2 regions of the Gudongella sp. QWL-04 genome follow, and region 2 is predicted to be linked to the other one. Evidence: riboswitches for the same ligand, from Rfam matches in the RefSeq annotation. Region 2 holds a riboswitch; the other holds the start of a gene.
The links. Region 2 has a riboswitch for molybdenum cofactor ahead of AC4PHB_RS11830 (aldehyde ferredoxin oxidoreductase family protein). Riboswitches for the same ligand answer to the same signal wherever they lie in the genome.
Positions count from the first base shown of each region.

Region 1 (4,432 bases), 190 kb from region 2:
AATCATCTATATCTAAAACCATTGTATTTCGGTATTTTTTTCTCGTTCTTATTAGCTTTATCTCCATTACTCTTCCTCCTGACTATACGAGTAAATCAGACTGTGGATCCCGAAGGAAACCACGAGGAGGATGATTCCAAGTGCAATTGCCATTGGATAATCTCCCATGGAGTTCATCATTGATATTGCTGTAGTCATAACCCGGGTCTGTCCCTTGATATTACCTCCAACAATCATTACTGCCCCTACCTCGGATATGGCTCTTGAAAATGCAGTGGCAATGTTCACAAGGATGTCGATTTTTAACTCTCTGATAATTAGGATCACTGAATCGGATCTTTTACCTCCCAGGGTTCTTGAGACTCTCTCGATAGGGATCCCTCTGTTCTTTGATAGATTATATGTAAGGCCCAACACAAGTGGTATTACAAGTATCGTCTGAGCGATGATCATTGCTGAAGGAGTATAAAGAAGCCGCAAATATCCCAAGGGTCCTCTTCTAGCGAGCAGCAGCGCTACCACTAGACCTACGATCACTGAAGGGATACTCATGAAGGTATATACAGTTCTTGAAAATATTTTTTTCCCTTTAAATTGCTTGATGCCAAGGTAAACCCCCAGCGGAACAAAAATAAGTGAGGCGACCATGGTAGCGCATATGGATACTAAAAGTGAAAGCATGATTATTCTATATACCTCACCATCAAATCCAGCCAAAAGCCTTAATGCCTCTCCAAAGCCCTGGGCTATATAATCCATAGTCCCTCACCTCCTTTGATAATCTTATTGTTTCTAGGAGCCTGAATGAACCTATTTACCATAGTTTGGTATAAACAAAGGCTCTCCATACTCCTCGACTCCAAATTGCGATATAAGCTCCTGTCCCTCTTCTGAAATCAACCAGTCCATAAACTCTAAAGCCCCAGCCTCATTGATCATTTCTCCCTTATTTGGATTGACAGGTATTATTCCATACTGATTGAAAAGGCCTTCGTCTCCCTCGACAACAATCTCCAGTTGGAGTGTGTCCTTAAGTGCAAGGTAGGTTGCTCTGTCTGTCAAGGTATATCCTTGTCTTTCGTCAGCTATCTTTAGGACATCCCCCATTCCTGCACCGGCTTCAATATACCATTCACCGGCAGGCTCAATTGAAAGTGCTTTCCAGAGTCCCAGCTCCTTCTTATGAGTTCCTGAGTCATCTCCTCTTGAAACGAACGGAAGTCCTTTTTCACTGATCGCAGCAAGAGCTGCATTGATATCATTTCCATAAGTAATTTGACCATCGGCTGGCCCCACAAGTACAAAATCATTGTACATTACATCGTGTCTTACTGTGCCATGACCTTCCTCAACCAGCTTCAATTCATCAGCCTTGGCGTGTACCAGAAGTACGTCAGCCTCCCCGTCTCGTCCCATTTGCAGGGCATTACCGGTTCCAACTGCAATTGTTTTTACCTCGATCCCGGTCTCCTCAGTGAAGATCGGAAGCAGAAAATCGAGAAGTCCTGAGTCCTGTGTACTTGTCGTCGTTGCAAGGATTATACTTTTCTCAGCAGCTGGTTCAGGCTCAGTTGCAGGCTCCTGTGCAGGAGTTTCAGCCGGTGCTTCTGCAGGAGCTTCTGTCCTAGATGCACAACCGGACATAGTTACAAGGATCAGCAAGAGGAGAAGTACGTATGTAAGCGTTTTTTTCATGACGACCACTCTCCTTTAATTTTGGGAAACAAAAAAGACAACCAGAAAGAAAGGTTGCCTTATTAAACATCTTCCTTTCCAAACGGGAGGCTCAGAGATTTCCCTCTAAACCCAACGGCACTGGGTCATGGCTATGCTTTAGACCTTCGTGCTCGGAAAATTGCTATAGATATTCAGTTTGTCTCCTCTTGCAAATCCAATCAATGTAATGCCGGTTTCCTGAGCCAGACTGACAGCCAGCTCTGTAGGTGCAGACCTTGAAGCGATAACAGGTATCCCTTGCTTAGCTGCCTTTATAAGCAGCTCGGATGATACCCTTCCTGTTGTAAGCACTAGCTTATCAGACAACTCAATGCCCTCAAGCCTTGCTCTGCCAATGAGTTTATCCATGGCATTGTGCCTTCCGATATCCTCCTCCTGAAGGAGGATAGAAGATATATCACACAATGCGCATCCATGTACTCCTCCAGTGTCTCGGAAAAGCTTGGAGTTCTGATTGAACTCTCTCATCAATTGTAGCACAATACTTGGATGAATTTCCATACTTTTCTGTATTTTAATAGCCTTTGTCTGGTCAACAGCACTGTAGAACGAGGTTCCTCTTCCACAGCCCGAGGTTATGGTCCTTCTCCCTATAAGCTTTTCCCTAAGCGGTCTTTTTACAGAGGTATTAATTGTAGCTCTTCCCAGCTCTTCTTCTATGTACAACTCATTTATCTCGTCAATATGATCGATGAAGTTTTCGGACAGAAGAAATCCTACTATCAGTTCCTTGAGAGAGGTTGGCGTGCACAAAAGAGTGACCAGTTCATCACCGTTCAGATGGATGGTCAATGGATATTCGACTATCACCTGATCCTCTTCGATCGTCAGTTCTCCTCTTCTCCACCTTGCAACATTTACTCTATTCGTCGTATCCACTTAAGGTTCCCTCCTCCAAATACTTTAGAAGGTCCTCGCGGGTGTTAAGATTAAGAAACATCCCCCAATCAGGGCTGAAGCTTCTGGCGACCTCCTCAGGAATATACTCCACTATGTGGTTTTTCAGAAGTCTGTGCACAGCCTTTCCCCCCTCCAGGAGAAATTCTTCTATATACTCAGCCAATGCTTTGTTATAGAAGGCATTAAAGGGCTCGATCCAGTCACCGAATTTAGTGATGCAAGCCATAGGTCTGTTATATTCCAGTAGCTCCTTCATATGATCAATATATTTGTTATTGATTTGAGGCATGTCGCAGGCGATGACGAAGGAATATTCTGAGGAAGCAGCAGAAAGCCCGGCATGGATCCCTGATAATGGGCCCATGTCGGGAATTATGTCGCTCGTTATCTTGTCTGCGAGTCCGATATATAGCTCAGGCCTATTTGTCACGACGATTATTTCGTCAAAATAGTTCCTTAGCCTTTTTATGAGCCCCTCGGTCAAGCTTCGCTCTCTAAGCTTGAGCGTTTGTTTATCAAAGCCCATACGGGTGCTTTTGCCCCCGGCAAGGATTATTGCAGAACCAAAATGCTTCATATCAATCACCGCTTCTTGCACATTCACTATCTCTTCCGGTCATGATCTCCAATCCATGATGAACGCTGTCCAGAATGAATTCCAGAGATTCCCTTACGGCCTTGGGACTTCCTGGTAAATTTATTATCAGAGTGCTTTTGCGTATTCCAGATACCGCTCTCGAAAGCATTGCGCGGGGAGTGATTCTAAGACTCAGGGACCTTATGGCTTCGGATATTCCAGGAGCCATCCTGTCACAAACCCTTATTGTTGCTTCCGGGGTGACATCTCTCATACTAAATCCTGTTCCACCGGTTGTCAGGATAAGATCTACCTTGACTTCATCTGAAAGTCTTATCATTTCCTGGGCCAGAAGTTCCTCCTCGTCTGGCAGGACCTTGTAGCTTACGATCTGGTATCCTCTGTTCTCTGTCATCTCCTTGATCAACGCTCCTGAAAGATCTTCTCTGTCTCCCCTCGAGCCCTTATCGCTTGCTGTGATTATTCCTACTTTGAACATATTAACCTCCCCAAGGAAGGGTCATGTATTCCTTCATCCTTCTGTCGTATTCAGATTTGAAAAGCCTTTCGTGCCCTTCCTCCCATTTTGAGAGCTTAGTGAATATTGCCTTGATACCCTCATCCTTAGAATGCTCGGCAGCTCTCTCATAGAATTCCTTGTAGTCTCTCTCTATTAAATACGCCATCCTTAGAATTGTCAGATCAGGGATGTCAGACTCCTTGAGCGTCTCCTCAATATGCTCAGATTCTTCTCTTGACTTGAATATGTCTTCATCTCTGTCCATGACATCCTCAGCAGTGTCAAAGTCTCCATTGCTTCCGTACGACTTAAGCTGTCTTTCCAAATAGGCGTAATGCTCCATCTCAACATCAGACAGGTCAAGGAACAGCTTTTGGGTGGTCGGGTTCGAGAAGTGTCCGGCCTTTTCCTTGAAGAAATTACTGCCATCCAGCTCCATTTGCATGGCATATCTCAACACCTGTTCATAATCCATTATAACACCTCCTAAATTCTTTCGATCCTTACTGCGGCTACCTTAAGCTCTGGAATCTTTGCTATATCGTCAGTTGCTGTGTTGGTAAGATAATTTGCTTGACCCTCCGAGTAATGGAATGGCATGAATACAACATCTTCATCGATTCCATCTGTAACCCTTGCCCTTGCCTGGGTTTCGCCTCTTCTTGAGGTAAGCCTGACCATGTCGCCTTCTGATATGC
Region 1 is NZ_CM178754.1:2,196,317-2,200,748, reverse strand. Features, by position in the region: gene AC4PHB_RS10960 (ABC transporter ATP-binding protein) at 1-67, opposite strand, end outside; gene AC4PHB_RS10955 (ABC transporter permease) at 67-759, opposite strand; gene AC4PHB_RS10950 (ABC transporter substrate-binding protein) at 811-1,695, opposite strand; molybdenum cofactor riboswitch at 1,751-1,865, opposite strand; gene fdhD (formate dehydrogenase accessory sulfurtransferase FdhD) at 1,834-2,616, opposite strand; gene mobA (molybdenum cofactor guanylyltransferase) at 2,600-3,214, opposite strand; gene AC4PHB_RS10935 (MogA/MoaB family molybdenum cofactor biosynthesis protein) at 3,216-3,713, opposite strand; gene AC4PHB_RS10930 (ferritin-like domain-containing protein) at 3,715-4,209, opposite strand; gene fdhF (formate dehydrogenase subunit alpha) at 4,221-4,432, opposite strand, start outside.
Region 1: linked by a shared signal. The riboswitch ahead of AC4PHB_RS10950 (ABC transporter substrate-binding protein) and the one ahead of AC4PHB_RS11830 (aldehyde ferredoxin oxidoreductase family protein) in region 2 are both predicted to bind molybdenum cofactor.

Region 2 (4,432 bases):
ATGATGGATCAGTGCTCAAATAATAGCTGACATTGTTGCCATCTACCTTTATCCTGTAGCCTTCCATCCACTTTGAATATTCAGCCTTGAAGCCTGAAACGAAGTTAAACTTAACATCTTCAAATTTACCCTTTTCAAATAGATACTCTCCTCTAAGAAGCATAACTGCATCAGCACATTGGTGAAGATCCCTATCTCCAATATCTACATCAAATACGCTATCGTAAACATCCGTTCTGTTTTTCTCACGACCATCATAATATAGCACCTTATCTCCATAGATCTTTAGCTTCTGGTTTCTTAGAAAATCTGCAAAGCTTCCATCCGCAACCTCAATTCTATTGTAGCCTTTTGGAGGTGCGTACCTTTCCAGTATAGTCATTCCATCTTTATTCAGTATGCTTTCTTCTAAGATAATTTCAGGTTCTACGGGTGGAATAGGCAACTCTGTTTTATTTTCTGACTTAGATTGACTACAGCCCACAAACACTAAGACCGCAATAAGTAGTGGTAGGTATTTCTTCATTGTGTATTCAGAGACGATTCTATTCTGTGACCCCATTTTATTCTAACTCCTTTAATTCTTCTAGCTTATACTCTTTTAACACCCTCAGAGCTCTTAAGGTGTTCCATCTGCTGTCTTTCCCTGTGAACTCCATGTCGATATGGACCTCCCCAGGGTGTTTAGCCTGTACCGGCCACCTTCCCGTTTTCTTCCTTTTAGAAAGAAGTATTTGAATGGCATCCTCCATCCTGGAATCATAAGGGTGGTCGGAATCTGCGAAATATAGCAGCGCTCTTAAAATATCATACCTCCATCGGGAAGGGTATGACAGCATTATCCAGCGTTTATCTATGATTTCATCTGTCTTATCTGATTTATATAGCCTGTGACTAAGAATAAATTCCTCGCTTTCCTTCTTGATCCTTTCTAGCTCGTCAAGTCTATAGGTATACCCCGCCTTCATGTACTCCCATATTCCCTCAAGAACCGATATAGTTGTATGCATCGAGCTGTGGACAGCTCCGCTGCGAGTTGACATACAGTTAAAGCCCCCGTCTGACATTTGATGAGTCAGCAGAAAGTCTACGACTGATTCCAATCTATCCTCAGGAATTCCGAAAAAGGACGCATAGTTAAGAAACATGCCATTAATGCAAATGTCTCCAGATTTTAATGTATGAGACTCATTTATACTTCCGTCAGCAGCCTTGCATTTGTCAATAATGATATTGAGAGTTTCAATAATAGGTTTCACAGGCTCAATCTCAAGATACCGAAGATCCAAAAGTGTGTAGTGTGAATTTATCCACTTGACTTGGTAAAAATCCCTACTCCAATGTCCTGATGGATTTCTCTTACTAAGGAACTCCACTCCCCAGCCCTCTTCACATATCCTTCCTCTTAGAGGAACTAGCTGCTCTAAGGGCTCCTTCATCAAATACTTTCTAGTCTGATACTGGATGCTGATGTCTCCCTCTAAGAGCCATTCATAGATTTTATCCATATGGATCCAACTCCTTTATCAAATCAGAAACCGCTACTATTTCTTTAATTAAGTATATCTTATACCGTCCCCTCTGTCCTAGTATAAACTCAACAATTTGATTTTCACAGGATCATCTCCAGTATTGTTATTTCTTTTAATTACTATATGTTTTCTCAGATTATTGAATATATGCCCATAATGTATTAATATATATACGAGTAATATAGTTAACTCCGATTCTGTGTTCCCGGCATAAGGTGAAACATAATTCGGAAACACTGAACATTGGGCCAGAAAAGTAATTTTCTGACCTGCCATGCTTGCAAAGGGGTTTTCACTTAGGTGAAGGCCTCTTATTGTTTTTTGTTCGCGTAGTGTTTTAGGAAAGGAGAATACTTATGAGCACTATAACTGGGAAAATGTTGAAAATCAACTTGACTGACAGAAGCATTGAGTTATCCAGAATAAACGAGGAATGGACTAGAATGTTTGTTGGCGGAGAGGGGTTGGCAGCTAAAATACTCTATGATAATCTAGAGCCTGGAATGGACCCGATGGATGAAAGAAATCTGCTAGTATTCACTACCGGATCTCTAACTGGAACCAAGGCTCCATCCTGTGGAAGACTATGTATCGGCTACAAGTCTCCACTTACTGGTACGATAGGCATGACGAATGTTGGAGGCCACCTTGCTCCCATGATAAAAAGAGCAGGCTATGATGTAGTACTCATTACAGGAAGAAGCAGTTCTCCAGTTTATCTTTACATCAACGACGAGTCGGTCGAATTCAGGGATGCATCCTTAATATGGGGTCTGGATACCGAAAAAACAGAGGATAAAATTAGAGAAGATCTTCAAAATCCAAGAGTCAGGATAGCAGAGATCGGCCCTGCTGGAGAGAAAAAGGTACTGATATCTTCGATAATGGTGGATAAACACAGGGCTGCAGGTAGAGGTGGTCCAGGAGCAATTATGGGCAGTAAAAATCTAAAGGCTATAGCAATATATGGTTCCACAAAACCTGAAGTAAGCAACCCGGAAATGATGGATGAATACTCCAACAGGGCACGCACAGAGCTTGAGTCTGAGGCATTCGTCAGAGATGAGTTAAAGCCATTTGGTACACCTTCATTTACTGATTCAATCAATGCCCTGGGGCTGCTGCCAACTAGGAATTGGCAATTTACGACCTTTGATGCCATGGATAAAATCGGTCACAAGGCTTACCATGAAACCCTTAATGTAAAACCTTGGGCTTGCTATGGCTGCCCAATAGCCTGCGGAAGACATACTGAAATCCTTGATGGAGAATATAGGGGAGAATCCGGTGGAGGTCCCGAATATGAGACCTTGGGTGCATTCGGGTCAAAATGCTTTGTAGATGACCTCAATTCTATAGTTAAAGCAGGTTATATATGCAACCGAATGGGTCTAGATACCATATCTACCGGGCAAACAATAGCATCTGCAATGGAATGGTTTGAAAAGGGATTGATAGACAAAGAAACTACTGGCGGCATCGATCTATCATTTGGGTATGCTGAGTCTATGGTCAAAATGACCGAGATGATAGCAAACAGAGAAGGATACGGGGATATCTTAGCGGAGGGCTCCTTAAGAGCTGCCAGAAGAATAGGTCCAGAGGCCGAAAAATACGTATTCCAGGTAAAGGGTATGGAGCTTGCTTCCTGTGGAGTACGTGCAAGTAAGGGTGAATCACTTTCGCATCTTATTTCACCAAGGGGTGCCGATCATCTGAGGCCCTATGCATCAGTCATCGATGCCTTCGGATATGTTGAGCCTGAACTTGGTATACATGAAAAGGTGTCCCCCTTTGAGGATGAAAATAAATGGTGGGTCAAGCCGTTTATGGAGCTTTCAATGATTACCAATCTCTTGGGAGTATGTCTGTTTGCCAGTATCACTCTCGCTGTTAAGGGCAGTACATGGACAGGACTGCATAATGCTGCGACAGGTGATAATAAGTCCCTAAATGAAATGATGGAGTGTGCAGAGAGGGTTATAAATCTTGAGAGAATGTTCAACGCAAGAGAAGGCTTTGGCAGAAAGGATGAAAAGCTGCCATGTAGGTTGTCAAATGAGCCTGCTCCAGATGGTCTTGGCAAGGGTCTAGTTGCAAATGAGGAAATTATGCTAGATGAGTTTTATGGAAGTATGGGATGGGATTTGAAAACCGGACTCCCAACCAGTGATACATTATCGAGACTTAAGTTAGAATAAAATTTAGGGACAAGGGGTTCTTCCCCTTGTCCCTAAAGCTTCTTCTCCAGGTATCTAGTTCCCTCAACAGGATTATAAATATATGGTTCTATTTCATAAAAGCCCATTTCCCTGTACATCTCCTGGGCTCTTTTCATTGTTGGAAGAGTGTCGAGTCTTATATATTCATATCCAAGCTCTCTGGCCTTCTCAATTATACTATTTGCAAGCTTTTTACCTAATCCCAAACTGCGGAACTGACTTTTGACATAAAGTCTCTTCATCTCACAAATTTCGTTATTAATTTTTCTTAATGCCACACATCCCGCAGGAGCATCTTCCACTGAAGCAAGGATGATACACCCCTCGGGTTCTGCATATTTCCCTGGCAAGGTGTTTAACTCCTCTTCGAAACCCTGGAATGAAAGATCAACACCTAGTGATTCTGCATACTCAATAAATAGCTCCTTGATATTAGCAAGATCGTCTCGCTGCTCAATATTACTTAATATTATTCTATAAGTCACTTCGCGATCATCTCCACTATCAAAACTCATTTGAGAGTTGTAAAACAAACAACTAATAAACAATTTGGTTTTTCCCGTTCCTCTTTGCTTTATATAGGTTCTCATCTGCAAAATGAACAAAATCTGTCATGGTTTCCCCTGAATATTGCCATAAGCCACCACTGATAGTTACTTTAAGTCCATCTATATCCAC
Region 2 is NZ_CM178754.1:2,385,513-2,389,944, reverse strand. Features, by position in the region: gene AC4PHB_RS11840 (DUF4846 domain-containing protein) at 1-562, opposite strand, end outside; gene AC4PHB_RS11835 (prenyltransferase/squalene oxidase repeat-containing protein) at 564-1,508, opposite strand; molybdenum cofactor riboswitch at 1,710-1,837, shown strand; gene AC4PHB_RS11830 (aldehyde ferredoxin oxidoreductase family protein) at 1,889-3,733, shown strand; gene AC4PHB_RS11825 (GNAT family N-acetyltransferase) at 3,766-4,239, opposite strand; gene AC4PHB_RS11820 (sensor domain-containing diguanylate cyclase) at 4,292-4,432, opposite strand, start outside.